DNA from 3 places in the Moritella viscosa genome. Region 3 is predicted to be linked to each of the others. Evidence: predicted binding sites of a transcription regulator. Region 3 holds the regulator's gene; each other region holds the start of a gene.

Region 1 (10,503 bases), on a different contig from region 3:
GTGTTGTGCGTGGTGTTGCCCATATACGTGGTAAGACTATTTCCGTGATCGATTTAAGTTTAGCAACAGGCGGTCGTCCTATTGAGGACTTAAGCAAAGCGTTTATTATTATTTCTGAATATAATCGTTCAGTACAGGGCTTTTTAGTCGGCAGCGTTGAACGTATTATTAATATTAACTGGGAAGCTATTTTACCGCCTCCAACAGGTACAGGTAGATATAGTTATTTAACGGCAGTAACAGAGGTCGATAAAGAGCTAGTAGAAGTACTTGATGTGGAAAAAATTCTGCACGAAGTCGCACCGGTAAAAATGGAAATCAGTGCTGACATATTAGCAACTGCCACGGAAATAGATAAGAAAGCTGTAGAAAAAGTGATCCTGGTTGTGGATGATTCAAGTGTTGCGCGTAATCAGATCAAAAAAGCGGTATCGGATCTTGGTTTTAAGATCGTATTGGCGAAAGATGGTCGTGATGGTTTAAATCAACTACGTGAAATGGCGGGTAATGGACCTATTACCGAACAAGTTGCGCTGATGATCTCAGATATTGAGATGCCAGAAATGGATGGTTATACACTTACTGCAGAAGTGAGAAATGATCAATCATTAAATGGTTTGTACATTATTTTACATACGTCATTAAGTGGTGTGTTTAATCAGGCAATGGTAACCAAAGTTGGCGCAAATGATTTTATCGCAAAATTTAATCCCGATGAGCTTGCGGGTGCAGTTTTAAAAGCATTAAAAGCAGCAGACCCTAGTTAGGGGAATTGCTGTGTTGAATAAATGTATTTTCATATAGAAAGTTGAGTAAAAAATAGTGCAAACATTGTCAAATGAAGTTTATACCCGTTTTAGTGAATTTCTTGAAATTCAGTGCGGTATTGTATTAGGGCAAAATAAACAATATTTAGTTAAAAGTCGCTTATTGCCACTACTGGCAAAGCATAAAATGACCAGTTTAACTGAGCTAGTACAAAAATCGATGACTATGTTAGCGCGTGATTTACGTAATGATGTTATTGATGCGATGACCACTAATGAAACGTTGTGGTTTCGTGATATTTACCCGTTCGAGTATTTACAGACAAAGATCTTACCTGAATTTATTAATAAAGGTCAGCCGATTAAGATATGGTCTGCCGCCTCTTCATCTGGACAAGAACCATTTTCGATTGCCATGTCAGCGATTGAAACGCAAGAAAAGCTCAAGCGTTTAGTTAAACCTAATGTGCAAATTATTGGTACGGATATATCACCGACAATGATTCAGCATTGCAAGGAGGGGGTATATGACCGTCTGGCGCTTGGCCGTGGTTTGTCTCCTGAACGTAAGCGTCAGTTTTTCACGATACTACCTGATGATAAAATGAAAGTGAATCGTGACGTGCAGCAATTAACGACATTTCGTGAAATCAATTTATTGGAAAGTTATGCTTTGCTCGGTAAGTTCGATATTATTTTTTGTCGTAATGTTCTGATTTATTTTTCTCCAAAGATTAAAAGTCAGATCCTTAATCAATTTGCAGGATCATTAAAGCCGGGCGGGTACCTCTTTCTAGGCGCATCTGAATCCTTGACTGGGTTAACGGATAAGTTTGAAATGATCCGTTGTAATCCTGGGATTGTATATAGGTTAAAATAGCCTATTTTATGATGGTAACTGTTTGAACATGGATGTTCATTTATTGACGGTAACCGGCCGCCATACACCGTCAAAAAATTGATTTAACAGTTTTTCTTTAGATCCCCTTCTATATTCATCTCTATATTTTTTAATTTCAACTTTATTTGTATTACTTTGGTTTGTCTTTAAGCTTCTGATTTTAATTGATTTATTTTCGTTGTGTTTATAAGTTAAATAAAACAACTCTTTCATTACCTATTTTGGCACATATGTTGCTTTCATCATTTGTATCATCGTAATTATCATACGATTGATTACGATATAAATGTTATAGGAGGCGTTCATGGCTATTAATTTTGATAATGCATTGGGTATACACCAATATTCTGTTGGCGTAAGAGAGCGTCGTGCAGAGGTATTAGCCAGTAATATTGCTAATGCAGACACGCCGGGGTTTAAAGCTAAAGATTTAAGCTTTAAGGATGCACTTGCCAGTGCGACCCAAGGTAGTAGTTTTAATTTATCAAAAACCAGCGAACGTCATATATCAGGCGGCAGAGATATAGCGTCTGATCTTCAATATCGAATTCCGAATCAACCCGACACTGGTGACGGTAATACAGTCGATGTACAAACTGAGCGTGCTAGTTTTATGCAAAATAGCATGGAATATCAGGCATCACTGTCATTTTTAAGCAGTAAAATTCAAACTATGCGTAAGGCAATTAAAGGACAATAATTATGAGCTTATTTCGAGTCTTTGATGTTGCCGGTTCGGCAATGAGTGCACAATCGGTTCGTTTAAATACAACCGCGAGTAACCTTGCTAACGCGAATAGTGTGAGTAGTAGCGCCGGTGAGACCTATAAAGCACGTTATCCTATTTTCCAAGCACAATTTGATCAAGCTAATGCTGCGCAAAATGAAGCAGTTGGCGTGAATGTTGCAGGGATTGTAGAAAGTGATGCGCCATTAGTTAATGAATTTAATCCAAATCATCCATTAGCTGACGAAAATGGCTATGTATATCGTCCGAATGTAAATGTAATGGAAGAGATGGCAAATATGATTAGCGCATCTCGTTCATACCAAACTAACGTGCAAATAGCTGATTCTGCTAAACAAATGTTGAATAAGACATTAACGTTAGGCCAAGGTTAATAGAGGATATTGGGCTGTGACGACAATTAATAACAGTAATAACATAGCTGACTTTAGCAGTCAGTTTAAAGCGGATAAAAAGGATGCGGCAGAGCAAGCGGCAGAAACTACCCGCAAAGAACTCGGTCAAGAAGACTTTTTCTCATTATTAACACAAGAGCTGGCTTATCAAGACCCGTTCAAGCCTGTAGAAAACTCAGAGATGGTGGCGCAAATGGCGTCATTCACTACCGCTGATGGTATTTCTAACATGGATAGCAAGTTCGAGCAGTTAAATACGATCATGAGTTCAAATCAAGCACTGCAAGCATCGAGTCTGGTGGGTTCTAAGGTATTAGCACCTGCATCATCAGCATTTTTATCTGATGGTGAAAATGTATCTGGGCGTATTGATTTACCTCAGAATGCACCTAATTTACGCTTGCAAATTGCCAATCAAGTCGGTGAAGTCGTTAACGTTATCGATTTGGGCGAACAAAAAAGCGGTGCTATTGCCTTTGATTGGGATGGTACTGACATGAATGGCAATAAAGTGGCGGAAGGAAGTTACCGCTTAAAAGCATCGGCATCAATAGGTGGCAATGCTCAAGACCTAAAAATATCAAGTTTCCAGCATGTTGAAAGTGTCAATATCGGTAATACCGGCAACGGCATTATATTAAATTTGAAAGGTATGGGTAGTCTTCCTCTGAGCCAAGCAACAGAAGTTGCAGCTAAAACTTACTAAATTTACCGAATAAGGAAACCTTATGTCATTTAACATCGCCTTGAGTGGGATTAACGCTGCTCAGAAAGACCTTAATACAACGGCAAATAATATTGCTAACGTTAATACCACGGGTTTTAAAGAGTCTCGCGCCGAGTTTGGCGATGTTTATGCAACATCGATTTTCTCAAATGCTAAAACCTCTGTTGGTAATGGTGTAGCAACTGCTCATGTTGCACAGCAGTTCCAACAAGGTAGTTTGAACTTTACCGAGAACTCGCTTGATTTAGCGATTAACGGTAATGGTTTCTTCGTTATGTCTGATGGACTTGAGTCTATGGACCGTAATTATACGCGTGCAGGCGCCTTCAAGCTTGATGCAAATAGTTTTGTGACTAACTCAGCGGGTAATTATCTGCAAGTCTATGATGTTAATGATGATGGTTCACCAAAAGCCGTGAGTATGGCGTCAACAAAACCGCTACAAATCCCCGATACTGCGGGTGTGCCAGAATCGACTGACAATGTTGATATGACAATGAATCTACCGGCAACATCACCAGGATTAGATCCATTGCAATTTGATCCAGCTGACAGTGGCACCTATACCTCTGCGACATCTGTCTCTATTTATGATTCATTAGGTGAGTCACATACTTTATCAACTTATTATATAAAAGATGGCTCAGCGGGTGCCCCACCAAATTCTTGGTTAGAATTTAACTATGTGGATGATCAGCCTATTGATATTGTTGGTGGTCAGGCTATTGCAGCTGCACCGGGAACACCAGTAAAACCAGCGGCCATGCGAATGACGTTTGATTCATCAGGACTATTGCAACAGCAACTCCCTGCTATAGCAACGACCGTGCCACTAGGGGCTATTTTAAGCAATGGTGCGGATACGACTCAGGCGATTAACCTTAATATTAATAACCCGACTCAGTTTGCGTCTGCGTTTGAAGTTTCTAAGCTTGAGCAAGACGGGGCGACAGTGGGCCGATTAACGGGGATTGATATTGGCCCGGATGGTATGGTTGCGGCGAGTTACAGTAATGGTCGTAATGACAAGTTGGGTATGATTGCGATGGCAAAGTTTGCCAATGAGCAAGGTTTGAGCCAGACGGGTGATACGGGTTGGCGTGCATCACAACTTTCGGGTAATGCGATTGCTGGCGAAGCCAACTCTGGCACCTTTGGTAAAATTAATTCATCGGCACTAGAACAGTCTAACGTAAACTTGACGAGTGAACTTGTTGACTTAATTACGGCACAGCGTAATTATCAGGCTAACTCAAGAACGCTAGAAGTGAATTCTAAACTGCAAGATACGGTATTACAGATCCGTTAATGTAACGGGCTGTTAAGCCTTATAACAAGCGGGCTTAAACATCGTTTAAGCAATACCCGTGCACATTTTTTTGATAAAAAGCCATCCTATTTAGGGTGGCTTTTTCATTTTGGCACTTTAATTGCTTTATTACTGGTACTCAACGGGTAATTAACGATTTCAACGAAAAGTGACAGAGGATTGACGAATGGACAATATGCTTTATATCTCGATGTCGGGAGCCAAAGAAAATATGAATGCATTGGCTGTTCGTGCCAATAATATCGCCAATGTGAATACACATGGTTTTAAGGCTGATTTTGAACAAGCGCGTTCAATGCAAGCTTTTGGTGAAGGCCTACCAACCCGTGTATTTGCTATTACTGAAAGTCCAGGACAAGATTTTACTGGTGGGGGGCTACAACAAACGGGTAATGCACTTGATGTTGCGATCCAAGGTGATGGTTGGTTAAGTGTGCTGGATGATAAGAATCAGGAAAGCTATACCCGTGGGGGCAGTTTGCACATGAGTCCGACTGGTGAATTATTGACATCATCAGGCCGTCCTGTACTTGGTGAAAACGGTCCTATCGTGATCCCTGTACCCGTTGAACAAATAAAAATCCATGCTGATGGTCGTATCGAGGTTCGTCCTCAGGGGGCTCCGGCAAATGCATTGGAAGAAGTCGACCAATTAAAGCTAGTTAATCCCGACGTTCGAAATTTAGTTAAAGGCTATGATGGCATGTTTCGACAAGCTGATGGTATGCCAGCTGCCGTTGATTTAAATGTCCAAGTAGCAGGCGGTGCGTTAGAAACCAGTAATGTTAGTGCTGTTGGTGAACTCACCGGAATGATTAATTTGCAACGTCAATTTGAAATGCAGATAAAAATGATGAAAACAGCAGAAGAAAATGACAAAGCATCAGATTCACTATTACGCGTGAGTTAATTGTTCATTGATGAGTCCACACAAAATATAAATTAGACGAGGAAATGTTATGAATCCTGCATTATGGATAAGTAAAACCGGCTTAGAAGCACAGCAAATGAATATCTCAACGATTTCAAATAACTTAGCCAATGCCAGTACGGTTGGTTTTAAGAAAGAGCGTGCTATCTTTGAAGATCTGCTGTACCAAGCGATAAATCAGCCGGGTGGTCAATCTTCGCAAAATACCAAATTACCGTCTGGGTTAATGGTTGGTTCGGGTGCACGGGTTGTTGCGACCCAAAAGGATCATTCTCAAGGCAATATGCTAACGACTGATAACTCTCTGGATTTAATGGTCAGTGGCCGTGGTTTTTTCGAAATTGAAATGCCAGATGGTACTACGTCATATACCCGTAACGGTCAATTTACCTTAAATGATGAAGGGATTATCGTAACACCGGGTACGGGATATCCATTGCAACCGCAGATCCAAATACCTGCTGACGCACAAACTATTACCGTCTCGGAAGATGGCGAGATCTCCGTAAGTTTACCGGGTCAGACAAATAATCAAACCGTTGGACAAATTAATATTTCGGACTTTGTTAACCCTGGTGGTTTACAGCCAATTGGACAAAATATGTATATTCAAACGGGTGCCAGTGGTGACCCGGTACAAGGTCTTCCAAGTAATGAAGGTCTGGGGAAATTAGTGCAAGGTGCGATCGAAACATCGAATGTAAACGTGACGGAAGAATTAGTAAATCTGATTGAAAGCCAACGTGTATACGAGATGAATTCGAAAGTAATCTCAGCAGTTGATGAAATGTTAAGTTACACCAATCAACAGCTATAATTTAGCGGTTAGTCGTTAAACATTAATTAATAACATCGAGAATTATAATGCGTAATTTTATCCTTGCTCTGTTTGTTTTTATCCAGCTAACGGGTTGTGCATCTTTAATTAAAGTAAAAGAAAACATAGTCACTAAAAATCAAGACGCGACAAAAACCGAAGATGCGAAAGAACCTGCAGATGTGAATGAAACGCCACAGCAAGACTCGCCTGATTATGCACCGATTGTACCTGATGATAATCCAGTACAAGCGAAAGTAACGGGATCGTTATTTAACTCGCAATACAATAATAATATTTTTTCGGATATTAAAGCGCGCCGTGTCGGTGACATTATTACGGTCACATTGACTGAGTCAACAAGTGCTAAAAAGAAAGCCAGCTCAAACTTAGGTAAAGATAATTCGTTTGAATTAGACCCAGTTAATCTTGGTGGTGAAGAGGTGGTTATTGGCGGTTATACGATTGAAGGTAGTTTAAACCAAAAGAGTTCTTTTTCTGGAAATGGTTCTGCCGATCAGAGTAACAGCTTAGAAGGTAATATCTCTGTTACCGTTGTGCGTGTGCTACCTAATAATAACTTAGTTATTCGTGGTGAGAAGTGGCTCATGCTGAATAATGGGAGTGAGTATATTCGTCTTACTGGCTTATTACGTCCGCAAGATGTGGACGCTGATAATAAAGTCGATTCTTCTTTGATCGCGAATGCGCGTATCCAATATGGCGCAATTGATGATTTGGGAGAAGCGCAGGTACAAGGCTGGGCAACTAAATTCCTGAATGGTAATAAATGGCCTTTCTAATTTGAATCAATCTGTAAATAACATCTTGGTATGAGAATTGCTTTTAGCTCTATAACGCCCATTATTTAGCGGTTGTCATAATTTTGGCAGTAAGCTGTATAAACCAAAATAATGATAATTCTTATAGCACAGGTTATTTAGATGAAACTATCAACTCGGATTAAACGACAACATTTTTTATTCGGCATGAGCATTGTCTTGTTAAGCTTTTTTGTTGTCACGATCAATACTGCACATGCAGCGCGAATTAAAGATATAAGTTCTGTGCAAGGGGTTCGTGATAACCAATTAATCGGTTATGGTTTAGTGGTCGGTTTACCTGGCACTGGTGAAAAAAGTAATGCGTTTTCAGCGCAAAGCTTTAAAACCATGTTGAATAATTTTGGCATCACTATGCCTGAAGGTGCGAAAGTTAAAATTAAAAATGTCGCAGCCGTTGCGGTGAGTGCGGTATTACCCGCATTCACGAAACCTGGTCAAACGATTGATGTAACGGTTGCTGCTATTGGTGAAGCGAAAAGTTTACGCGGTGGTTTATTATTGCAGACCTTCCTGAAAGGTGCTGATGGACAAGTGTATGCGTTAGCGCAAGGTAGTCTTGTTGTAGGTGGCCTTGGTGTCGAGGGGAAAGATGGTTCAAAGGTGATAATTAATACGCCTACCGTCGGTCGTATCAGCAGTGGTGCTATTGTTGAAAAGGAAGTCGCTAATCCATTTGGCGATGGTGATTTTCTCACATTTAATTTACACCGTGGCGATTTCTCTAACGCGAAACGTCTTGCTGACTCAATTAATAATCTTGTCGGTCCTAATACAGCTTATCCAATGGACGCGACGTCAGTACGCGTTCTTGCTCCTCGTGATATTTCCCAGCGTGTTGCTTATTTAGCGACATTAGAAAATCTTGAATTAAAAATGGCAGATGAATCGGCAAAAATTATTGTTAATTCACGTACTGGTACCATTGTTATTGGTCAAAATGTCAGGCTAAAACCAGCTGCAATCACTCACGGTGGATTAACGGTTACCATTAATGAAACCCAAGAAGTCTCACAACCCAACGCTTTTGCTAATGGTGAAACAGTGGTAACTAATAAATCGACGATTAATGTCACCCAGGAAGATGCGCGAATGTTTAAGCTTGATGCGGGGGCGACACTCGATGATTTGATCCGCGCTGTTAATCAAGTCGGTATTGCACCGGGTGATTTAATGTCAATTTTAGAAGCGCTAAAAGATGCTGGTGCATTAGATGGGCAGTTAATTATCATTTAATGACGTTTAGTTAATTCAGTACTGTTATGACTTATTTATAAGCGCGATATCCGTGATTGGGTATCGCGCTTTTTTATATATTTTGTTTCATTGTCGAAGTTGGTCTAAGAATTGCTCTGTTATATATAAGGTTGAAGTTAATTTATTGTTTTTATTTAAGTTGTTGATTTTGTTTTATTTTAATTTATGCCAAATAAATGGCAGTGGTGTTTAAATATTAATTTAAAAATATGAATAACTAACTGAAAAATAATAACTATCGAAAATAGTAACGGGCTGGGTATGGATAATTCATTTAAAACAAATGTAAGCAGTAACGTCTTAGATACGCATAATCTGGATTCTTTGCGTAAAAGTGCGCTGAATAATGATGAAGCTGCATTGAAAGAAGTCGCAAAGCAGTTTGAGTCTTTGTTTACCAATATGCTGATGAAAAGCATGCGTGACGCGAATGCCGCATTTGAAACCGAAAGTCCAATGAATAACAACTACACCCAGTTTTATCGTGATATGCAAGATAAGCAAATGGCAGCGGATATGAGCCAATCAGGCAGTATGGGTTTAGCGGATGTGATTGTTAAGCAATTGTCGAATAATGGCGGCAATTATATGCCAGCCTCGTCATTGCAAGGGGATAGTAACCCATTGCAAAACTTACAGGCCAATAAGGTTGTAGGTAAAGGGATCGTAGAAGGTAAAGACGTTGCTTCAGTCCCGGCTATTGACGAAGAGGGGAATCCTATAGCTGATGGGAAGCAAACGAATACCACATTACCAACGGTCGAAAAGCCTCGCCAGATGCAATTCAACAGTCCTGAAGAGTTCGTCACTTCATTAGCGCCTTTTGCGGACTCGGTGGCTAAACGTTTAAATGTCTCTCCGGATGTATTACTTGCTCAAGCAGCGTTAGAAACGGGCTGGGGTAAGAAGGTATCGACTGATAATAAAGGTGATAGCTCGCATAACTTATTCAATATTAAAGCAGATAAACGTTGGGAAGGCCCGACTGCAAGTGTGGATACCTTAGAGTTTACCAACGGTGTGGCTAAACGTGAAAAACATCAATTTAGAAGTTACCAAAATTTTCAGTCGAGCTTTAATGATTTTGCTGATTTCTTGCAATCAGGCGATCGTTACAGCGACGCGTTACGTAATTCTGCTGATTCGGCACAGTTCTTGAATGGTTTACAGAACGCGGGTTATGCAACAGATCCTAACTATGCAGCGAAAATACAAAACGTCATGAAACATGATGCATTTAAATAGTCTTGCTTAGTTGAGTTACTGAATAAGTAATAACTGAATATAAAGAAATACAGATAATCTATTTTGGAGTGTTGATCTGATGGTTGGAGCAGTAATCTGATGGCAAATTTATTACAAATAGGCTCGTCTGGTGTCTTAGGTCACCAGCAAATGCTTAATACCACAGGTAATAACATTTCGAATGTTAATACGGATGGATATAGCCGTCAGCGTACCCAGCATAAATCACAAACAGATAACATGGGACTTGCTCGATCCGTCACTGGTCGAGAAGTTAATAAGTTTGCACAAGCAGAGTTATTAATTGATACCAGCGCTTCTAGTAATAAAGATAAGTTTCTTGCTGAAATTACGCGTACCGATCAAGTATTGTCTGATGATTCAAATAATATGGCGGCTGGTGTATCGCAATTATTTGAATCTTTTCACACTGCTAATGATGATCCAACCTCTATCTCTAATCGTCATTTAGTTATTTCTGATGCTCAAACATTAGCTGCCAGTTTTCGAAATGTTGGTGAACAATTAAATACTCAAGCAAAA
Region 2 (10,503 bases), on a different contig from region 3:
TGTATTCAGTCTACTTACTCAATTAGTTGAACGCGCGGGCAATGGACTCGGTAGTGGCAGCATGACTGCTATCTATACCGTATTGGTTGAAGGTGATAATCAGCAAGAACCTATTGCTGATGCTGCTCGCGCTATTTTAGATGGTCATATCGTGCTTAGTCGTGATCTCGCTGAACAAGGACATTACCCAGCCATTGATATTAGTGCATCGATTAGTCGTGTTATGCCACAAGTCGTGAGAAAAGATTATCTCGCGCATGCGATTAAATTGAAAAAATTATACAGCAGTTATCAACAAATAAGGGAACTGATCCCATTAGGTGGTTATCAACCCGGTAAGGATATGCAAGTAGACTATGCTGTACAAAAATTTCCTGAGATAGCGAAATTTTTACAGCAAGGCTTAGATGAGCAAACAGGGCTAAGCGATAGTATGAATCAATTGATACATCTGATGGATAATTAGCATGCTAAATAAATTAATTGTTATAGAACAAAAAAAATTAGATGAATTAGCTATGCAGCGAATACAGTTTAATGAACAGTTGCAGCGCAAAAAATATCAGGTATCTCAACTCGCGATTTATCAGCAAGCCTTAACTGCAAATAGTGGTGATAGCCAAGTATTACATTTGCAAAATATGCAGTCGATGCGAAATCAACTTGACGGTTTGATTGATAATCAACAGTTTGAAATTGATTTACATGAAGCGGACCTATTACGGCAGAATACGCTTATCAGCCAGAAAATTGGGCAGGTTAAAGGCTTTGAAACCGTGATAAGAAGGCGTGAATCTAAGGCGCAATTAGCACAAGATATAGCTGAACAATTTCAAAATGATGAGCTAGCTATACAAGTTTTTTTTCGGTATAGAGATTAATAACTTAGTATTCACCAGCTGTATTTGATGAATACTCATCTTGCGGTTGTGTATGTAAGACTTTATTTAATAGTTCAGATTGCAATGCGAGTAGTTGGCCATTCACTTCATTCTGGTTGTGGCAGTTGTGAGTTAGCTGCTTTAACTTTTCCCATAATAGGGCAACTTGAGGACTCGATTTCGCATCGAGTACGGCAAGTATTTTTTCCATCCCTGCATTATCAGCGGTAACACCAATATTATACATCAGTTGTTTACGGCGTATTGCTTGCTCGCGAATTGTTTCTAATAATATACTATGATCTTGATTTAACGTAATGAGTTCTTCATTCTTATGCTGCTGCATAAGGCTTTGTTGCTTATGCAGTAATTCATGGAATCTTGAATAATTTTTAATATCTGTCTTTAGGCCTGAGATTAAAGCTATGATACATTGACGAACTTTACTCATCGACGGTGCATCTCAACAATACTATCAGCCAGTATGTCTAAATCTAAGCTTAATTTGCCTTCTCTAAGTAGCGCTGAGATTCGGTTTACTTTATCCATGTCCACATCAGAAGTAGGCGCTAACTTATCACTGATATTAACAAAGTTATCGGCTTTGCGGTTCACTTCCGTTGTTTGTTTTAAACCTTGAACAGCTGTATCAGTTGTTACTTTAGTTGAGCCTGATGCAGCTTTAGCCATTGCGTGATTATTAATGCTATTAGTTATTTTCATGTTGTTCTCGTACCTAAATTATCCGATTATTATAATTAAGCGACATAAACTGAGTGTAACTGTAATTCTAAATGGAAAATAAACTAAAATAAAGTTTCAACAACACCTGACGCAATGATTTTAGCCTGAATTTTGTTTCCTGATGACAGGTTCTTAATATAGATTTTATCACCTAGTTTACCATCTTGCAGGGCTTTTCCTTTCATTGATACAACAAAGCTGCCTGAACTGGCTCTTATTATGACTTCATCACTACGTTTGACTAAGAGACGTTGTTGTAATTGACTTGGTAAGATAATTTTACCCGATCTAATTCGGCGTTTAGCTCGTTGATTGATTAATTGCTGTGGGCTTGTAATAAAACGTTGAGTGTGACGACTTATTATTCCCCGTTGTAACCGAATATTTTGTTTTTTAAGTATTTGATTAGGGTTAATGTCTGTTTTAGCATGCCACACTTCTAACCCTATTTTTACTTTAGCATGTGCGCGGATCTTCCAGCTTGGCTGTGTACAAGATATTAAGTAATTGACTCGACCGATAGGTGCATTATTTGGTGTTGTCCGTTGATATTGAACGCTGTCTTTACAGGCTGGCAAGTGTTCTGCTTTATTTGGTAGCCAGATGAGGATCTCAGCATCATAATTTAGCCAGTTTTGTTGCTGGCTATAGCGCTTAATATCTTGCTCAACTTGTTGCTGAAATAAATGCGCAGACACGCTGTTATTCAGTAACCACAAAATAGTTAATATCAGTAACTTCCTGAAAGGAAGCTGAACTTCCGTTCCCACTTCCGTTCCCACTTCCCTTTCCTGCTTACTTCTTTTGTAAATCATTGTTTTTATAGTCTTTAATTTGTGGCGTGAATATTGCTTTAAGTGAACTACGTTTATTATATCAAACAATAGGAATCGCAGTTCATGGCAATAAATTTTGATAAAGCACTGGGGATACATCCTTATGCTTTACAAGCGCGAGTTCAACGCAGCGAGATTTTAGCTGGTAACTTAGCCAATGTTGATACTCCGGGTTACCTGGCCCGCGATTATGATTTCAAGTCCGTGCTGACAAATTTAGAAGCGCAATTAAATCAATCAACGGGCGGTAGATTACCAGAACTTGAAATGCATAGTCTATATCGCGTGCCATTTCAAGCTTCAAAAGACGGTAATACTGCGGAGTTAGGTGTTGAACAAGCAAAATTTAATAACAATGCGATGAATTTCCAAAGTAGTTTAACGTTCTTAAATATGCGTATTCAAGGACTTCAAAAAGTAATCGATGGACGCTAATTATGTCGTTTAACAATATCTATGAAATTGCTGGCAGTGGTATGCGAAGCCAGACATTACGTTTGAATACAGTCGCCTCAAATTTAGCGAATGTAAACTCGGCAGCGAGTAGCGAAAAAGAAGCATATCATGCTTTGAAACCGGTGTTTTCGACTATTTATCAGACGAGTCAAGAAACGTTAGAGGTGACGGGAGCAAGCGTTAATATGCTTGGTGTTACTCAATCACAACAAACTATTGACCGTCGATATGAGCCTGAGAATACACTCGCAAATAAGGATGGTTACGTCTTTTATTCGAATGTGAATGCGGTTGGTGAAATGGCTGACATGATGTCTGCGTCTCGTAGTTTTGAGAGCTCGGCTGAGGTTATGCGCCGTGTAAATAGCATGCAGCAAAGTTTATTAAGACTTGGACAAGGATAACGGTTATGAATCCAATAAATAATATCAATAGAACGGATCCTGCTCAGGCAGCAGATGCTAAAGGCAGTAATGCTTTGGGTTTGAAAAATGAATTTTTAGACATGATGGTTGCGCAAATTAAAAACCAGGACCCCCTTAATCCACTTGATGGCACTGAGTATGTCGGCCAACTCGCCCAGTTTTCGATGGTTGAAGGTATTGAGGGTCTACGTGCCAGTCAAGCTGGTCAAGCTGAAATGCTCTACACCCAACAAGTACTGCAGAGTACTGCCTTAATAGGTACCGAAGTATTAGTTCCATCTACAGGCATTGCTGCAAAGCAAGGTGAAAAACCTTCTGGTGTTATCCGAATCGATAGTGCAGCGGAAGAGGTTACACTGAGTGTAAAAGATTTGAACGGCAATGTTGTTGACACCCAAACTTGGAAATACCCTGAGTCTGGAGATATTGAATTCGCAGTGTCAGAACTCGATGAAGGAAGTTATGTGTTTGATGTTGAAGTTAAAGTTGGTGATCAGGTATTAAAAGGTGCCCCTTTACTATCGCGAGAAGTTGAAAAAATCACGCTGCCAAAAACAGGTTCTGATATTCAACTGTCAATTGCAGGTATGGGCAGTGTCTCCCTGTTCTCTATTTCTGAATTTGGTAAAACAGCAAGTTAAGGATTTAAAATGTCTTATAGTATCGGTTTGTCAGGGCTTCGTTCTACGAATGAACAACTTGATGTTATTTCGCAAAATATTGCCAATGTAAATACTGCGGGTTTTAAATCCGGTCGTGCAGAGTTCTCCGCTGTTTACAGTGGTGGGTCTGCTGGTGGTGTTGAAGTTGCTGCAGTTTCAAGTAATTTTGATCGCGATGGTGATGTTGTTAACACTGGTCGTTCAATGGATTTAGCTATCTCTGGTCGTGGTTTCTTTGTGTTAAATAATGGCGGTGAAACGTCTTATACACGTGCTGGTTCGTTTGTTCGTAATGCGAGTAATTATATTGAAAACAGTGGTGGTGCGCGCTTACAAGGCTACCCTGTTGATGCAAATGGCGCACTTTTAAGTGGTGTTGTTTCGGATCTAAAGGTCGGCACCGGTACGTTACCTGCGAAAGCATCGTCAAATGTTGAATTTGCCGCTAACTTAAAAGCGGATGCTTCAGCCCCTACGACAGCGTTTGACCCTGCTAATATCCAACCAGATATGTATAACTATTCACAATCAGGCAAAGTTTATGATTCACTCGGTACTGAACACGTATTAACGCAGTATTTTGTAAAATCTGCGGGACCTGCAACAAATGAATGGACTGCGCATTATTTTATTGATGGTGAACAAGCAGGCACTACCGCAACGAAAACATTAAGCTTTGATACCAGTGGTAAAATGATTTCGCCTATAAATGCTGTTGAACTTTCTAAGGTTATTACGGGTGCAGAGCCGTTGAATATCAAGATGTCAATGACCAATATGAGCCAAAATGCAGCAAGTTTCAGCTTGAGCCGTAATGAAACGAACGGTTATGGCGCTGGCGATCTGAAAACAATTCGTATTGATGATGATGGTTCTCTATACGGTGTTTACACTAATGGTCAAGATAAGTTACAAGGTAAAGTAATTTTAGCTGATTTTGCTAATCCAAATGGTTTACGCCAAGGTGATAATACGGCGTGGAGTCAAAGCTTTGCCTCGGGTGCGCCAAATATAGGCTTACCAAGTAGCGGTACGCTGGGTGCATTAACGTCGGGTGCTTATGAAGGTTCTAATGTAGACCTAACTGGTGAACTTGTTAGTTTGATGACTGCTCAGCGTAACTATCAAGCTAACTCTAAAACTATTTCAGCAGCTGAAAAAATGACTCAAGTGTTATTTAACGCATTTTAATAGGAACTAGTTGATGAAACTACTCTATACCGCTTTATCTGGTGCTGAGCAAAGCCAAACTGCAATGAATATTCGCGCAAATAATCTAGCGAATGTTAATACCAATGGTTTTAAAGCTGATATTGATCGCGCAGTAGCTTACAAGATCGAAGGCGCAGGTTATGAAACCCGTTATCTCAGTCAAGGTGCAGCGTCAGGTACTAATTTTACTGCTGGTGAGCTAGAAAAGACTGGGCGTAGCTTAGATATCGCAATTCAAGGCGAAGGCTATATCGCAGTTCAAACGCCGGGTGGTGCTGAAGCATATACCCGGGCTGGCAGCATGAAATTAGATAGCGAAGGTCGTGCTTCCATTAATGGTAACGCTGTACTTGCTGATGGTGCGCAACTTACTTTTCCTGAATACCAAAGTATTGAAATTGGAAGTGATGGGACTGTTACTGCCATTACGTTAGGTGGCGCACAGGTTCAAGTTGGTCAAATAAAGCTGATTAGACCTGAAGCTGGCAGCATGATGAAAGGACAGGATGGCTTTTTGCATTTAAAGGCGGGTGCTGTTGGAAATCAAGCTGAAGATGTCGTATTAGTGTCAGGATTTCTGGAAGGTTCTAATGTAAATGCCGTGACAGAGTTGGTTTCATCAATGAAGGTTAATCGCCAGTTTGAACTTCAAATTAAGATGATGAAAACGGCTGATACATTGGCTCAAAAAGGTAATCAACTGATCAACGGTTGATTATAATTAATTACTTTAGATTTAAATAATTAATCATCTTAGGTTTAAATAGTAGGAATAATATAATGAGCTCAGCACTTTGGACAAGTAAAACCGGGTTGGCAGCACAAGATGTAAAAATGTCAACAATTGCAAATAACCTAGCCAATGTTAATACCACTGGTTTTAAAAAAGATCGCGTTGCATTCTCGGATCTATTTTATGATATTAAACGTCAGCCTGGGGCATTAGCAGACCAAAACAATGAAATACCAACAGGCGTTCAAGTTGGTAATGGTGTTCGAATTACTGGTACTCAAAAAGTATTCACACCGGGGAGTTTTTCTGAAACGGGTCAAGAACTGGATATGGCTATTATTGGGAAAGGTTTTTTCCAAATTGAACAGGTCAGCGGTGAAATCGCATTTACACGTAATGGTCAATTTACGTTGAACTCTGATAGTCAAATTGTCAATAGTGATGGTTTGCCATTGGTTCCAAGTATCCAAATTCCAGCTGATGCAACCAGTATTACTATTGGTTCAGACGGTACCATAACAGCGCAGTTAGCGGGTGAAAGTGCACCGCAAGATGTAGGACAAATAACACTGACCAGTTTTGCTAATCCTGCAGGTTTAGTTGCGTTAGGTGGTAATTTATATACTGAAACGGGTTCATCTGGTGCAGCACAAGAAGGTGTGGCTGGCGAGGCCTCATTAGGAACAATTAAGCAACGCGGTCTGGAAGGTTCAAATGTAAGTGTAGTGGAAGAAATGGTAGATATGATTTCGACTCAACGAGCTTATGAAATGAATGCCAAGGTAGTGTCTGCAGCGGATAAGATGTTGCAGTTTGTTACTCAATCTTTATAACCGATAGGTGCTCATTATGTTGGCTAAATGGCTGGTGAAACTTAGTGTGTTAACACTGTTGGGTGCTTGTGCCGATAGCACTTATAATGTGTTTGAAGCAAAACCGGGTGAGGCCGAATGGTCACCAACAATCACAACTAAACCGGAAATAGAAAATGATGATGCGACCTTAGGTGATGGTAGTTTATTGGCTAATTCCTCGCTATTAAATATGTTTCAAGATCGTCGAGCTTACAATGTTGGCGATATTTTAACGGTAATACTAGAAGAGCAGACTCAGTCTAGTAAGCGAGCGAACTCAGGTATTAAAAAGAACGTTAAAAGTGGAGGTAATTATACCAGTAACCTCCCATTTTTTGATGAAACAGGTACGTTTAGTTTTGGCTCTGACCGATCATTTAATGGTGGTGGAGCATCAAGCCAACAAAATGCATTATCTGGAGCTATCACGGTGACGGTTGCTGAAATTTTACCTACGGGTGCGTTGCGTATTCGTGGCGAAAAATGGATCAAACTCAATCAAGGTGATGAGTATATTCGTTTGACAGGTCTAGTCCGGGTTGATGACATTGATAAATCGAATCGGATAAGTTCTCAAAGACTTGCAGATGCGAATATTACTTATGCTGGACGTGGAGAACTTGCTGAGTCGAATCAACAAGGTTGGTTTACACGATTTATTAATAGTAAGTGGTTTCCTTTTTAGGTATCAATCTGTGGTTGGTAGAACGTATTCAAAATGTGATTTAGAGACAATATAGCTTAGGTTAAATGAATGAAGAAACTAATTTTGTTATCAGTGTTGTTATACTCGACATTGTTATCTGTCGGTGCCAATGCGGAGTATCAGCGTATGTTATTGGATATTACCGATATCCAAGGGCTACGTAAGAATCAGCTGATTGGCTATGGACTTGTTGTGGGGTTAGATGGCTCTGGTGATAAGAGTCAGGTGCAATTTACGACTCAGTCAATGGTTAATATGTTGCAGCAGTTTGGCGTAAAGCTTGGAGATAAAGGCAAGCCTAAATTAAAAAATGTGGCTGCAGTTATGATTACTGCAGAGATTGGATCTCAGGCTGGTAAAGGTCAAACGACTAATATTACAGTGTCTTCGATTGGTGATGCGAAAAGCTTACGTGGTGGTACGCTGCTTTTAACTCCGTTACGTGGTATGGATGGTGAAATTTATGCTACAGCTCAAGGTAATCTTGTTGTTGGCGGCATTAAAGCATCTGGTGGTTCAGGTTCATCAGTGACAGTGAATACGCCGACTGTTGGTATTATTCCTAACGGGGGAACGATTGAAAAAGAGATCCAGACTAATTTTATTAGCGCAAAAGAAGTGGTTCTTAATCTTAAAAAACCGAACTTTAAAACGGCACGTAATATCGAACTTGCCATCAATGATATTTTTGGTGACGGTGTAGCACAAGCGCAAGGACAACATCGTGTGACCGTTGCTGCCCCCGTCGATGCGCGTCAACGTGTTACTTTCATGTCGATGCTAGAAGAGATAGAAATTGAGTTAGGCCGAGTTAATCCGCGTATTGTGTTTAATAGCCGAACAGGGACTGTGGTGATGGGGGCTAATGTGAAAGTTCGCAAAGCGGCTGTTAGTCACGGTAACTTAACGGTAACCATTAATGAACGCTCAAATGTAAGCCAACCAAATGCATTCTCTAATGGCGATACTACGATAACACCTGAGTCGTCGATCTATGTACAGGAAGGCGATAACCCGATGTTTATTGTGCCTGAAGGTACATCTCTGGATGTTATTGTCCGAGCTATTAATAGTTTAGGTGCATCGCCAGACGATTTAATGTCAATTTTACAAGCACTTGATCAAGCTGGTGCATTAGAAGCTGAATTGGTAGTGATTTAATGACAAAGATAGAAATAACGGGGTTAACAATGGACCCTACAACCGTTAATACAATTAAAGAAAATGGAAATACGGTTGAAGGTTTGACTCAGGCGGCCGATCAATTTGAAACTATGTTCTTACAAATGGTATTAAAAAGTATGCGTACTGCTAGTGATGCGTTAGCTTCTGATGATTCATTTGTTAATAGCGACCGCCAGCGTATGTATCGCGATATGTACGATGGGCAGTTAACAATGGCAATGGCGGATAAGAGTGCTCTCGGTATTGCTGACGCAATGGTTAGGCAGATGTCACCATTGGTTGAGAGTGTTAAAGATGTAATTGTTAAACAGGCGTTGCCATTAGTAACAAGTCTTTCTGAAGCATCTCTGGAAAATAATTTTAATTTTGGATTAAAGTTTAATGAAAAAAAGGTCGATTGTAGTTATCAAGGAACTAATAGTTATCAGCAAGAGGCTAATAGTATTCAAGAAACTTTGCTTGGCTCATTTAGCCAGTCGTTATTAAATATCCAGTAGATTAAGAGTAAATTAATTATGAGCATTTTCAGTAATGCATTATCTGGTTTAAATGCGTCGCAGATGGGAATTAAAGTAGTCGGTAATAATGTTGCGAGTGTTAACATTGCTGGTTATAGCCGTCTTGATGTGATCAGTAGTTCGCGCTATAGCGCAAGTAACTCAAACTTAAGTTCTGGTCAAGGCGTTGAGGTTACGTCTATCCGCCGTATCGCGGATAATTATCTCAATAATAGCCTGTGGCGAAGTAATTCAAAGAATGGTTTTGCTCAAGCGTATAGTGGCTATCTTACGAGTAGTGAGCTGCTTGTTTCTAATGAAAACATCAGTATATCTAAAGGCTTAGATGGCTTGTTTAGCGCTCTGGATGCAGCAACGACAGAACCAAGTACCATAGCACCTCGGCAGCAAATTATAGCTTCAGCGGATGCGCTTGCTAATCGTTTTAATTCTTTATATTCAAATTTAGATATTCAGAGTACAGATATTTCACAACAAACTAATGGCATGATGATCTCTGCGAATATAATGTTTTCGCAAGTGGCTGCTTTAAATAGTAAAATTGTAGAGAGTAGTTCGGCGGGTGGTAATGTGTCAGCGTTACAGGACCAACGCGCTGAAACGATTAGTAAATTAGCTGAATTGATGGATCTTGATGTCAGTCGTCAGAACGATGGTTCTATCACGCTTTCTCTTTCCGGCGGACAACCTGTTGTATTGGGGGCAAGTGCAGCAATGTTATTAAGCAAAGGGGTTGGCTACGCGGTGAGCATCGCGGGGCAGAGCTTTACTTTTAATGGTGACGTTGGCGGTAAAATTGGTGGTGTTTTATCCTATAAGAATCATGTTTTAGAACCCACTAAAGCAGAATTAGATAAATTAGCAAAAGATACCGCTGATGCGATGAATAAGCAATTGGAATTAGGCCAAGATATTAACGAACCAGTTGGTGTAGGTAAACCTTTGCTTAGTTATGACCCAGCCAATCCTGCGGGATCATTTCAGGTGTCAGATGGATTTAAGCCGAAAGATTTAGCGCTTGGTGCTGTCGGTACCGGACCTGGTGATAATACTAATTTGGTGGCATTACTTGAGATGAAAGATGGCTTTTTAGGTACTTACAATGGGTTGGTTGGTGATTTAGCTATTAAAAGTGGCGAGGCACAGTCTAGTGCGAAAGCAAGTAAAACGATTGCTAAAAATGCACTGGCTCAACGAGAGTCTGTAAGTGGTGTTAACCTTGATGAAGAAGGTATGTCATTAATGAAGTATCGGCAGTCTTATAATGCTAACTCAAAAGTAATAAGCGTAG
Region 3 (10,503 bases):
ATTGATGCACCTGCTGGTGCAATGCCTGTTGTTCTTGGTGCGGGTTGGCCGGGTGTATTACTACACGAAGCCGTGGGTCATGGTCTAGAAGGTGACTTTAACCGTAAAGGTACGTCTGCTTATGCGGGTAAGATTGGCGAGAAAGTAGCATCTTCACTGTGCACAATTGTTGATAATGGCACGCTAGCTAATCGCCGTGGTTCATTGAACATTGATGACGAAGGTACTGTGGCACAAAATACCATGTTGATTGAAAATGGTATTTTGAAAGGTTACATGCAAGATAAGCTTAACGCCCGTTTGATGGGGGTGGAGTCTACGGGTAACGGTCGTCGTGAATCATTCGCGCATTTACCTATGCCGCGTATGACTAATACGTATATGTTACCTGGTGAGAGTACACCAGAAGAGATCATTAGCACGGTTGAGAAAGGTATTTATGCACCTAACTTTGGTGGTGGTCAAGTTGATATTACTTCGGGTAAATTTGTATTCTCTGCATCTGAAGCGTATTTAATTGAGAACGGTAAAATCACCACCCCAATTAAAGGGGCGACTTTGATCGGTAATGGTCATGAAGCAATGCAGCATATCTCAATGGTTGGTAACGACCTAGCATTAGATAAAGGTGTGGGTATTTGTGGTAAGGAAGGTCAGAGTATCCCTGTTGGTGTTGGTCAGCCTACACTGAAATTAGATAGCATGACTGTGGGTGGCACTGGTAGCTAATTTGCTATCTGTGTTATTCATTTGATAAAAATAAAGCCCTAGCAAGTATATAAATGACTTGTTAGGGCTTTATTGTTTGTGCAGACTAATATTATAGACCCGCTATCTCGCGTAGGTGTTTAAAGATTTCTTTGCTTGGTTTAGCTGCTTTCAGCGGCTTTTCCGCTTTAAGTTCTTTATTCACTTGGCGAATCAGTTGACGTAGTTTTTGACGATCAGCGTTTGGATATTTTTCCATTAACACTGTGATCGCAGCATCACCACCGGCAATTAATTCATCACGAACAATCTCTAATTTTGTTAACTCAACCGTTGCTTGGTTATGTTTATTAGTGATCTTGTCGTATGCCAATTGAATCGGCTCGAGACCATCGCTACGCATAATTTTGCACATGTACGATAGATGTCTGCTGTAAGCATCTGTACGTACAGCAATTTTTCTTGCCGTCACAATTGCCGCGAGTAAGTGTTCAGAAAAATCCATTTTGGCAATCTCTGCTTTACTTAGTAAAGAGATCGCGCCAGCAAGTTTAAGCGTCTTAGCTATTTCAATTTTGTTTTCTGCACGACTTTGATATAGCTCGTCGTCTTCAGCACGTCGGTAAGACTTTTCGCTGGTAATATTCCGTTCTTTTACGCTCATAATATTCTTTTTCAAAACGATTGATATGTTAATTGTATCAGTTTATTGCTAATTGCGCAGTTGCTGCAGGAATTTTTATCGCAACATGGTATGCTTAATCTAGTATAACTTATTGAAATGAGCCCATGAACTTAAAACAGCAAATTACATTAGAACAAAATAAATTGGAATTAGCCGTTACTCAGGCACTCGATATCGCGAAAAAGGCAGGCGCGACTGATGCTGAAGTAGCTATTTCACGACAAACGGGTTTGTCTGTGAGTACACGCATGGGCGAAGTTGAAAATGTTGAATTCAACCATGATGGGGCATTAGGTATCTGTGTATACCGCGGTCAACGTAAAGGTAATGCATCAACCTCTGATTTAAGTGAAGCGGCAATTAAAAGCACCGTTGCTGCGGCGTTAGATATCGCATTACATACAGCTGAAGATGAATTTGCTGGTCTTGCTGATCGTGACCTAATGGCGTTTGAACCAGAAGACCTAGATTTATGTCATCCAATTGAAATTGAACCTGAGTATGCCATTGAGCAAGCTTGTCTCACCGAACGTTTAGCCTTGGCGCAAGATTCTCGTATTGTGAACAGTGAAGGTGCATTTACCAGCCATAGTAGCATTAAAGTTTATGGGAACAGTCATGGTCTCGTGAATGGCTATGCAAGTACCCGCCATAGTATGAGTTCGGTATTAATTGCAGAGCAAGACGGCGCAATGGAACGTGATTACGGCTATTCAATGGCGCGTGACGCAAGTAAATTGTGGACACCTGAGCAAGTAGCTACCGAAGCGGTTAATCGTACTGTAGACCGTTTAGGCGCGCGTAAAATAGATACCTGTAATGTCCCGGTTATTTTCCATCATGATGTTGCAAGTAGCTTAATGGGTCAGCTAGTCATGGGTATTAGCGGTGGTAGCTTATATCGTAAGTCATCATTCTTATTAGATAAGTTAGGCGAACAAATTTTCCCTGACTGGCTAAATATCCAAGAACGTCCGCATATTAAAGGTGGTTTAGCCTCATCTATGTATGATGCTGAAGGTGTGCGTACTAAAGATTTAAATGTTGTAGAACAAGGTATTTTAAAGAGCTACCTATTAACCAGCTACAGCGGTCGTAAATTGGGTATGCAAACAACTGGTCATGCTGGAGGTATCCATAACTGGAATGTCACTGGTAAAGGCGAGACATTAGGTCAACTGTGTCGTCAAATGGGCACTGGTTTATTGGTGACTGAATTGATGGGGCAGGGGGTGAATATTGTAACGGGTGATTATAGCCGTGGCGCCTCAGGTTTCTGGGTTGAGAATGGTGAGCTGCAGTATCCAGTACACGAGATCACAATCGCAGGTAATTTAACTGATATGTTCAAAAATATTGTTGCCGTCGGTAACGATATCGATGTTCGTAGCAGTATTCTGATGGGCTCAACGCTATTAGAATCAATGCAGATTGCTGGTAACTAATATCCCCCAAGTTTAAATGAAAAAGCCAGTGTCATGATGACACTGGCTTTTTACGTTATAGGTTATTCACTTTACTTTATGATCTCTGCTTCCGTTAAAAAGGCTAACCGTAAACCAGTGTTGCCATGCCTAAGAAGGCAAATAGACCGACGACATCGGTAACGGTTGTGAGAGCCATACCGCCAGCTAATGCAGGATCGATATTGTATTTCTTCATTGCCAGTGGAATGACAACGCCAGCAAGTCCGCCCATCGCCATGTTGATAAACATTGCGCCACCAATGATTAGGCCTAGAGATGGGTCGCCTTTCCATAATGATACTATGATAGCAATAGATATTGCCCAGATAGCACCGTTCAGTGCGCCTACCATGGCTTCTTTACCAATTAGCCAACGGCTATTGTCGTCATTAATATGGCCAACAGCCATACCTCGAATAACGAGTGCGAGGGTTTGATTACCAGCAATACCGCCCATACTCGGCACTATGGTCATTAAAATAGCCAGTGTAGCGAGTTGTTCCAAGGTTGCTTCAAACATGTTAGAGACGGATGCAGCAGTTAGTGCGGCAATTAAATTAACCCCAAGCCAGAGTGTTCGACGTTTGGTACTTTGCATCACTGGCGCGAAGGTATCTTCATCGTCATCCATACCGGCCATACCCATCATGTCATGCTCGGCATTTTCACGAATAATATCAACCACGTCATCGATGGTAATACGTCCGAGTAGTTTGCCTGAATCATCAATTACAGGCGCTGAGATCCAGTCATGACGTTCAAATAGCTTTGCAATCTCAGAGGTATCCATATTGGCAGGTAAGGTTTCTGCTTCGCGATCCATAATAGTGCGAATCACACTGTTTGGATCTGTTGTTAATAACATGGCTAAGGGTACATCGCCAATTAAGCGATCATCTTTATCAACCACGTATAAAGTATCTGTAGCTTCGGGCAATTCACCGCGTAAACGGATATAACGTAAGATCACATCGACAGTCACATCAGGTCTTAAAGTAATTGTGTCTGTGTCCATGATACTGCCTGCAGTATCTTCTGGATACGCCATCGCGGTTTCTAAACGTTGCCGATCCTGAGTATCCATTTGGGTGATAACTTCTTGATAGATACTGTCTGGTAAACTACGGAGTATATTTGCTAAATCATCGGTATCTAAACCTTCTGTTGCAGCAACAAGGGATTCCGTATCCATCATTTTGAGAATACTGGTTTTGGCATCTTCATTAAGTTCGTCAAGGATCTCACCCTGCATTTCTGAGTCGGTCAAACGCCACAGTACTTTACGACAAGCTGGTGGTGATGATTCCAGTAATAACGCAATATCACAAGGGGGAGTTTGGTAGAGCATTCGTTTCACGTGAACAAACATACCACTATCAAGTGCTTCGTTCACTTCGCTTAAACGTAGGTGTGTGCTGTCATGCTCCATCTTTTCTGGCATATGTAGTCCCCATTCTTATCATTCTTCTGCAAGACCTTGCTCGCTGGTGCTGCGTAATTCTAGCTTAATCTGTATTTATAATCAGCATTAACAATAAAGTATAATAATTAACTGTATAGATTGTTAAAGCCATTGCAAATGAGTCCTAGCTAATTTTATGTTTGTTTTTTTCTAAGGTTTGATGGCGAGTTTGCACTACACGATTTTGTAGTTTAAAGCTCTTTGCTAATTGTTCAGCAATGAATACTGAACGATGTTGGCCACCTGTACAACCGATAGCAACTGTGACATAACTGCGGTTGTTTTTTTCTAACATTGGTAACCAAGTCGTGAGTAAGTTTTCAATTTGTTGGGAAAAGCTCATTACATCAGGTTGTTGACTCAGGTATTTAATAACTGGTTCATCAAGACCTGTATAAGGTTTTAATTCAGGGATCCAATGGGGATTTGGTAGAAAACGGACATCAAATACATAATCGGCATCCATAGGTAGGCCATGTTTAAAACCAAACGATTGAAATACTAAGACAAGTTGGTTGTTTTTCTTTCCTAAAATGCGTTCTTTAATTTGTTCACTAAGTTCATGAATGTTGAGTTCAGTAGTATCGATTTTTAAATCAGCGAGTAAAGCTAAAGGGCTTAATCGTTTCTCTTCTATTTCAATGGCTTGCGATAGGGATAGTTCGTCTTTTGTGAGAGGGTGAAGACGTCTGGTTTCACTATAACGTTTGATGAGCACAGATTTATTGGTATCAAGAAATAAACTAGTTAACTCGGTGCTCGCTCTTAACTCAGCAATGATGTCGTTTAATTCTTTTTTTTCTGTTGGTAAGTTACGGACATCAATACTCACAGCCATTTTTTCGGTTTGGTCATTTAAGGTTTGTAGAAGTTGCGGTAGTAATTTTACTGGCAGGTTATCTACGCAATAGTAGCCTAGATCTTCAAGTACGCGTAATGCAATGGATTTTCCGGACCCTGATTGGCCGCTGACTATTATTAATTTCATCTTTTGTCCTCACATCTGCGCAGTAAATATATCGTGACCATAGTCAACACTAGGTTGCTAATTTAAAACTTACAGCGATATAAAATAATGGGGTCATTATCCCGCAATTGATTTGGATATGATATGTTTTAATTATGTCAGAAGCATTAATACCTAAAGGAAAAATGGTTTTCCTTTAGGTTATTTGTGGCGAGGTTAAAATTAATGGCGAATCAACTTCTCTTTATGCTTAATCACTTGGCGATCGAGCTTATCCATTAAGCCATCAATTGCGGCATACATGTCATTGTGTTCATGCACGGCAAAGATCTCACCCCCATTTAAATGTATTTTTGCTTCTGCAATTTGAAGTAATTTTTCAACATTTAAAATCACATGAATATTGTTTATATGATCAAAATGCCGTTCTAATTTGGAAAACTTGCTATCAACGTAATCTTTCAGTGAGTCTGTAATGTTTACATGTCTACCGGTTAAATTAATTTGCATATATGTCTCCCCTATGAAGGTTGGATTAGCCCTATAATAGGCTTTTACGCTGATTAGACGGTGGTATACTTAGTGCCTCTCGATATTTTGCAATCGTACGTCTAGCCACTTTGATACCTTGATCAGCAAGTAAATCAGCAATCTTGCTGTCACTTAATGGTTTAATGGCATTTTCTGCCGCGACCAATTTTTTTATTAATGCACGAATAGCGGTTGATGAACATTCTCCGCCATTGTCAGTACTGACATGGCTTGAAAAGAAAAATTTAAGTTCAAAAATACCACGTGGTGTATGCATAAACTTCTGCGTTGTTACCCGTGAAATCGTTGACTCGTGCATCTCCACTTCTTCGGCAATATCATTTAAAACCATAGGTTTCATGGCTTCATCGCCATATTCAAAGAAATCAACTTGGCGTTGAACAATACTTTTCGTTACTTTTAGTAAGGTTTCATTACGGCTTTCTAAGCTTTTAATAAACCATTTAGCTTCTTGTACATGGGTTCGAATAAACTGCCCGTCGCTGCTATTACGATTGCCTGTCGACAAGTTTGAATATTCATTGTTCACTTTTAATCTTGGCACAATGTCAGGATTTAACTCTACTACCCATTGATTATTTTTTTTCTTTACTAAAACATCGGGAATAACATACAGCCCTTCAGTCTGATCAATTACGTTGCCAGGTCTGGGTTCTAGACTCTGTATTAATTGCATGATCTCTTTAAGTTGTGGTTCTTTTAATTTTGTCTTACGGCTTAATTGACGGTAGTCGCGATTGCCCAATAAATCCATGTGAGACTGAATTATTTGCTGACATTCTGTTAACCAAGGTGTGTTTTTAGGTAAATGCTGGAGTTGGATCAATAAACATTCTTGTAATGAGCGCGCAGCAACGCCGATGGGATCGAAATGCTGAATACGCTTCAATACAGCTTCGATTTCATCTAATTCAATTTGTTCTTCACTACTGCTACTGTCGCTGAGTTCTTGGTGATCGCTATTGACGCTAGACAGGATATCTTCACAAGTCTGATTAAGGTAACCATGATCATCAATGCCATCAATAATCGCAACAGCAATAGCACGATCAGTGTCAGTAAAGGGGGTTAATTCCATTTGCCACATGAGATGCTCATATAAGCCTTCGCTAGTCTCACCTTGATAGACTTGGTCTAAGCCATCAATACCGCCACCCGCACTGCCGTGAGTCTGTATTTGAGGAGTGTAGACATCATCCCAATTACTGTCATTAGGTAGTTCATCTGGCATTGCTTCACTGGCGAGCGCATCACTCACTTCTATTTGGCTGGCATCGGTAACAGTGTCGTTATTATCCAGATTATGCTCATCGCTACTTTCTGCACCATTTGGCTGAGCTGTATTGGGATCTTCTTGTTCCAGTAGCGGATTACTGTCTAATGCTTCTTGAATCTCTTGTTGTAACTCCAAGGTCGATAATTGTAATAATCGAATCGCTTGTTGCAACTGTGGCGTCATTGCCAGAGATTGACTCATACGAAGTTGTAATGATGGCTTCATCTAACGACTACTCTCTCTCTTCCTTAATGCGGTAACGTATCAATATCAAACTATAGTCGGAATTGATCTCCAAGGTATACTTCTTTTACTTTTTCGTTGGATAAAATCTCTTCAGAAGTACCTGATGCGATCAAATGTCCATGGCTCACAATATAAGAGTGTTCACATACATCGAGCGTCTCACGTACGTTATGGTCGGTAATTAATACCCCTAAACCACGATCTCGCAGATGTTGAATAATTTTTTTAATATCACCAACCGAGATTGGATCAACGCCAGCAAACGGTTCATCTAATAAAATAAACTTTGGATCTGCTGCGAGTGCGCGGGCAATCTCAACGCGGCGGCGTTCACCACCCGATAAGCTCATTCCTAAACTATCGCGAATATGGGTGATATGAAATTCTTCTAATAATTCTTCTAACTTTTCTTCACGTTCGAAACGCGTTAGTTCAGTTCGTAACTCTAAGATTGCCATGATATTTTTCGTTACCGATAAACGACGAAAAATAGATGCTTCTTGGGGTAAGTAACCAATACCTTGTTGTGCACGAATGTGCATTGGCTCATGCGTTAATTCTTGGTCATCAATGAAGATTTGTCCATGATCTCGCTTAACCAAACCAACTACCATGTAAAAGGTGGTGGTTTTACCTGCGCCATTAGGCCCAAGTAAACCAACAATTTGGCCTGATTCAACTTCGAGACTCACATCTGACACAACTTTTCGTTTGTTATAACTTTTTGCTAAGTGTGATACTTTTAAACGTGCCATATGAATTCATTTACTCTAATTAGTTTTGTTGTCTTCAGGAGTGAAAATAGTGATCACTCGATCGGATTCATGCTTGCCGCTTTCGGCTATCATTTCTTGTTTGTCAATTTGGTAGATGATCTTGTCACTTTTAACTTCGCTATCAGCTTGGCGTAAACGTGCATTTTTTGACAAAGTTAAGCGTTTTTTACCCAGTTCGTAGCGGATCTCATCAGATTCGGCCTTAATTTTTTTACCGTCATCAAGCTCTTGATAAAAAGTAGCTGGCGACCCTGTGGCAATCATTACTTCTGTGCCTTTTTCGCCCGAGCTTAATACCGTGAGTTTATCGGCATTTATTAATATCGTCCCCTGAGTAACCACTACACTGTCATAAAATATTACTCGGTTCTCTTTAATAAATACTTCTTGACGTTTGGAATTAACGACAACATTTTCTTTAAAATCAGACTCTAATGCGAGAGCTGAATTACTCATGAATAATGTTAATAGTAAAACTTTATATTTTTTCATCATTAGTATAAATCGCTTCAACTTGCTTAAGGATTGTCATGTATTCTTGCTTTAAATCACCTTCAAGTCCGACACCTGTTTGATGAAATAAGTCCCCTGAAATGGTAATCAATTGATCGCTACGCACCAAGTTTTTGGCAAGCTCTAATTGTAAATAACTGGTAGTTATAACATCAATATAATCATTTTTGTTCATGTTTTTGATAACAACATCATTTCGTAGTGTTGCTACATCGTCACTACTGAAGTTACCTTCTTTTGCTTGGATTTTCCATGTCGCTTGCGCATTTTCATCATAAATAATAATAACGGGGTTAGTAAACATTGTCATGCCTAACTCACCATAATGCTCCATGCTATCTGCAAAAATGCGACGTATAATTTTTCCTTCAGTACTAAACTCAACGCTACGTAGAATTTGAGCAGTGAAATCAGGCTGATATTCGGTTGACGTTGCAGTTGTAGACTCGTCATCAGGTGAAAAAAAACGCCAAATGCCAAGCGCACAAAGAAAAAGGACCACAAACCCCATATTTTGACGACTCATACAGAGGTGCCCTGTGCTTGGTCTAAAATCCCTTTGGCCAATAGAATTAGATCTGCTAATTCTCTTACAGCACCAAAACCACCGCGAATGGAGGTGCTAAAGTCGGCACTTTTTTTAACAAGGGGGTGGGCATCGGCAACGGCAACGCTGAGTCCACAAAGATTCATTACCGGTAAATCAATAACGTCATCACCAATATAACCAACATGCTCTGGCGATATTTTTAGTTCTTCGATCAGCATATTAAATGCGATGACTTTATTGTCTTGGCCTTGATAGATATGTTTAACACCTAAACCTTGCATACGGTTAGCTACAATCGTGGATTGACGGCCAGTGATCACAGCAACTTCGATATCGGCATTAAGGAGTGATTTTACGCCAAAACCATCGCGAGTGTGAAAGGCTTTTAGTTCTTCACCGTCGTTACCCATGTATACGCGGCCATCAGAAAAAACGCCATCTATATCACAAATGAGCAGTTTTAATGTTTTTGCTTTGGTTAAGATGTCTTGTGAGATTGGGCCGTATAATGTATTAATCATTTTATAGTACACCTGCGCGTAGTAAGTCATGCATGTTGAAGGCGCCGACGGGCTCTTGTTGTTCATTGATGACAATTAAACCGTTAACTTTTTTGTTTTCCATGACGGCAAGGGCTTCTGCAGCCAAGATATGTCCATTAATAGTAACACATCTGTGTGTCATTACTTCACTGATTGGGGTTTGGTGAATATCTATACGTGCATCAAGGATACGGCGTAAATCACCATCTGTGAAAATACCAACTAGCTTAGTCCCGTCATTAACAGCCGTCATACCAAGACCTTTGCGAGAGACTTCTAATAGTGCGTCAGAGATAGTCTCGGTTTGTTGTACGCTTGGTACGTCGTCACCTTTATGCATAATGTCTGAAATACGTAATAATAATTTTCTGCCTAGGCTACCGCCGGGATGAGATAGTGCAAAATCATTTGCGGTAAACCCTTTTGCTTCGAGTAAGGCCACTGCGATAGCATCACCCATCACTAGGCTTGCTGTGGTACTCGATGTCGGTGCTAATCCCAGTGGGCAAGCTTCTTTATCAACTTTAATACATAAACTAATTTTTGCTTCGCGCGCCATGGTTGAATTAGTACTACCTGTCATTGCAATAATAGGAATGCTTAAGCGTTTAAGCACCGGATATAATGCTAGAATTTCATCTGATTCACCTGAATTAGATAACGCAATAACCACATCACCACGTTCAATCATACCAAGATCACCATGGCTTGCTTCGGCAGGATGTACAAAGAACGCAGGGGTTCCTGTACTGGCTAATGT

The links. Region 3 encodes sigma-54, which starts transcription at its own class of promoters, with help from an activator protein. Its sites were predicted from a motif close to GTTGGCACGNNNNTNGNNT; they were not measured.
Region 1: a site for sigma-54 is predicted at 4,956-4,974, ahead of flgF (flagellar basal-body rod protein FlgF). Genes of this name have one in related genera too.
Region 2: a site for sigma-54 is predicted at 2,461-2,479, ahead of flgB (flagellar basal body rod protein FlgB). Genes of this name have one in related genera too.

What each region holds. Positions count from the first base shown of each region.
Region 1 is NZ_FPLG01000053.1:102,678-113,180, reverse strand. It holds gene BT797_RS08850 (chemotaxis protein CheV) at 1-767, shown strand, start outside; gene BT797_RS08845 (CheR family methyltransferase) at 823-1,647, shown strand; gene flgB (flagellar basal body rod protein FlgB) at 1,973-2,368, shown strand; gene flgC (flagellar basal body rod protein FlgC) at 2,371-2,790, shown strand; gene BT797_RS08825 (flagellar hook assembly protein FlgD) at 2,807-3,517, shown strand; gene flgE (flagellar hook protein FlgE) at 3,540-4,847, shown strand; gene flgF (flagellar basal-body rod protein FlgF) at 5,035-5,778, shown strand; gene flgG (flagellar basal-body rod protein FlgG) at 5,828-6,616, shown strand; gene BT797_RS08805 (flagellar basal body L-ring protein FlgH) at 6,664-7,419, shown strand; gene BT797_RS08800 (flagellar basal body P-ring protein FlgI) at 7,561-8,694, shown strand; gene flgJ (flagellar assembly peptidoglycan hydrolase FlgJ) at 8,977-9,960, shown strand; gene BT797_RS08790 (FlgK family flagellar hook-associated protein) at 10,060-10,503, shown strand, end outside.
Region 2 is NZ_FPLG01000015.1:59,131-69,633, forward strand. It holds gene BT797_RS02420 (FliI/YscN family ATPase) at 1-466, shown strand, start outside; gene BT797_RS02425 (flagellar FliJ family protein) at 468-881, shown strand; gene BT797_RS02430 (flagellar protein FlgN) at 886-1,332, opposite strand; gene flgM (flagellar biosynthesis anti-sigma factor FlgM) at 1,329-1,604, opposite strand; gene flgA (flagellar basal body P-ring formation chaperone FlgA) at 1,688-2,407, opposite strand; gene flgB (flagellar basal body rod protein FlgB) at 2,525-2,896, shown strand; gene flgC (flagellar basal body rod protein FlgC) at 2,899-3,321, shown strand; gene BT797_RS02455 (flagellar hook assembly protein FlgD) at 3,327-3,983, shown strand; gene flgE (flagellar hook protein FlgE) at 3,993-5,195, shown strand; gene BT797_RS02465 (flagellar basal body rod protein FlgF) at 5,209-5,931, shown strand; gene flgG (flagellar basal-body rod protein FlgG) at 5,997-6,782, shown strand; gene flgH (flagellar basal body L-ring protein FlgH) at 6,799-7,488, shown strand; gene BT797_RS02480 (flagellar basal body P-ring protein FlgI) at 7,558-8,670, shown strand; gene BT797_RS02485 (rod-binding protein) at 8,670-9,191, shown strand; gene flgK (flagellar hook-associated protein FlgK) at 9,210-10,503, shown strand, end outside.
Region 3 is NZ_FPLG01000088.1:115,374-125,876, reverse strand. It holds gene tldD (metalloprotease TldD) at 1-729, shown strand, start outside; gene yjgA (ribosome biogenesis factor YjgA) at 821-1,372, opposite strand; gene pmbA (metalloprotease PmbA) at 1,498-2,838, shown strand; gene mgtE (magnesium transporter) at 2,942-4,300, opposite strand; gene rapZ (RNase adapter RapZ) at 4,446-5,309, opposite strand; gene hpf (ribosome hibernation promoting factor) at 5,511-5,798, opposite strand; gene BT797_RS12650 (RNA polymerase factor sigma-54) at 5,830-7,341, opposite strand; gene lptB (LPS export ABC transporter ATP-binding protein) at 7,392-8,117, opposite strand; gene lptA (lipopolysaccharide transport periplasmic protein LptA) at 8,133-8,594, opposite strand; gene lptC (LPS export ABC transporter periplasmic protein LptC) at 8,617-9,177, opposite strand; gene kdsC (3-deoxy-manno-octulosonate-8-phosphatase KdsC) at 9,174-9,722, opposite strand; gene BT797_RS12625 (KpsF/GutQ family sugar-phosphate isomerase) at 9,724-10,503, opposite strand, start outside.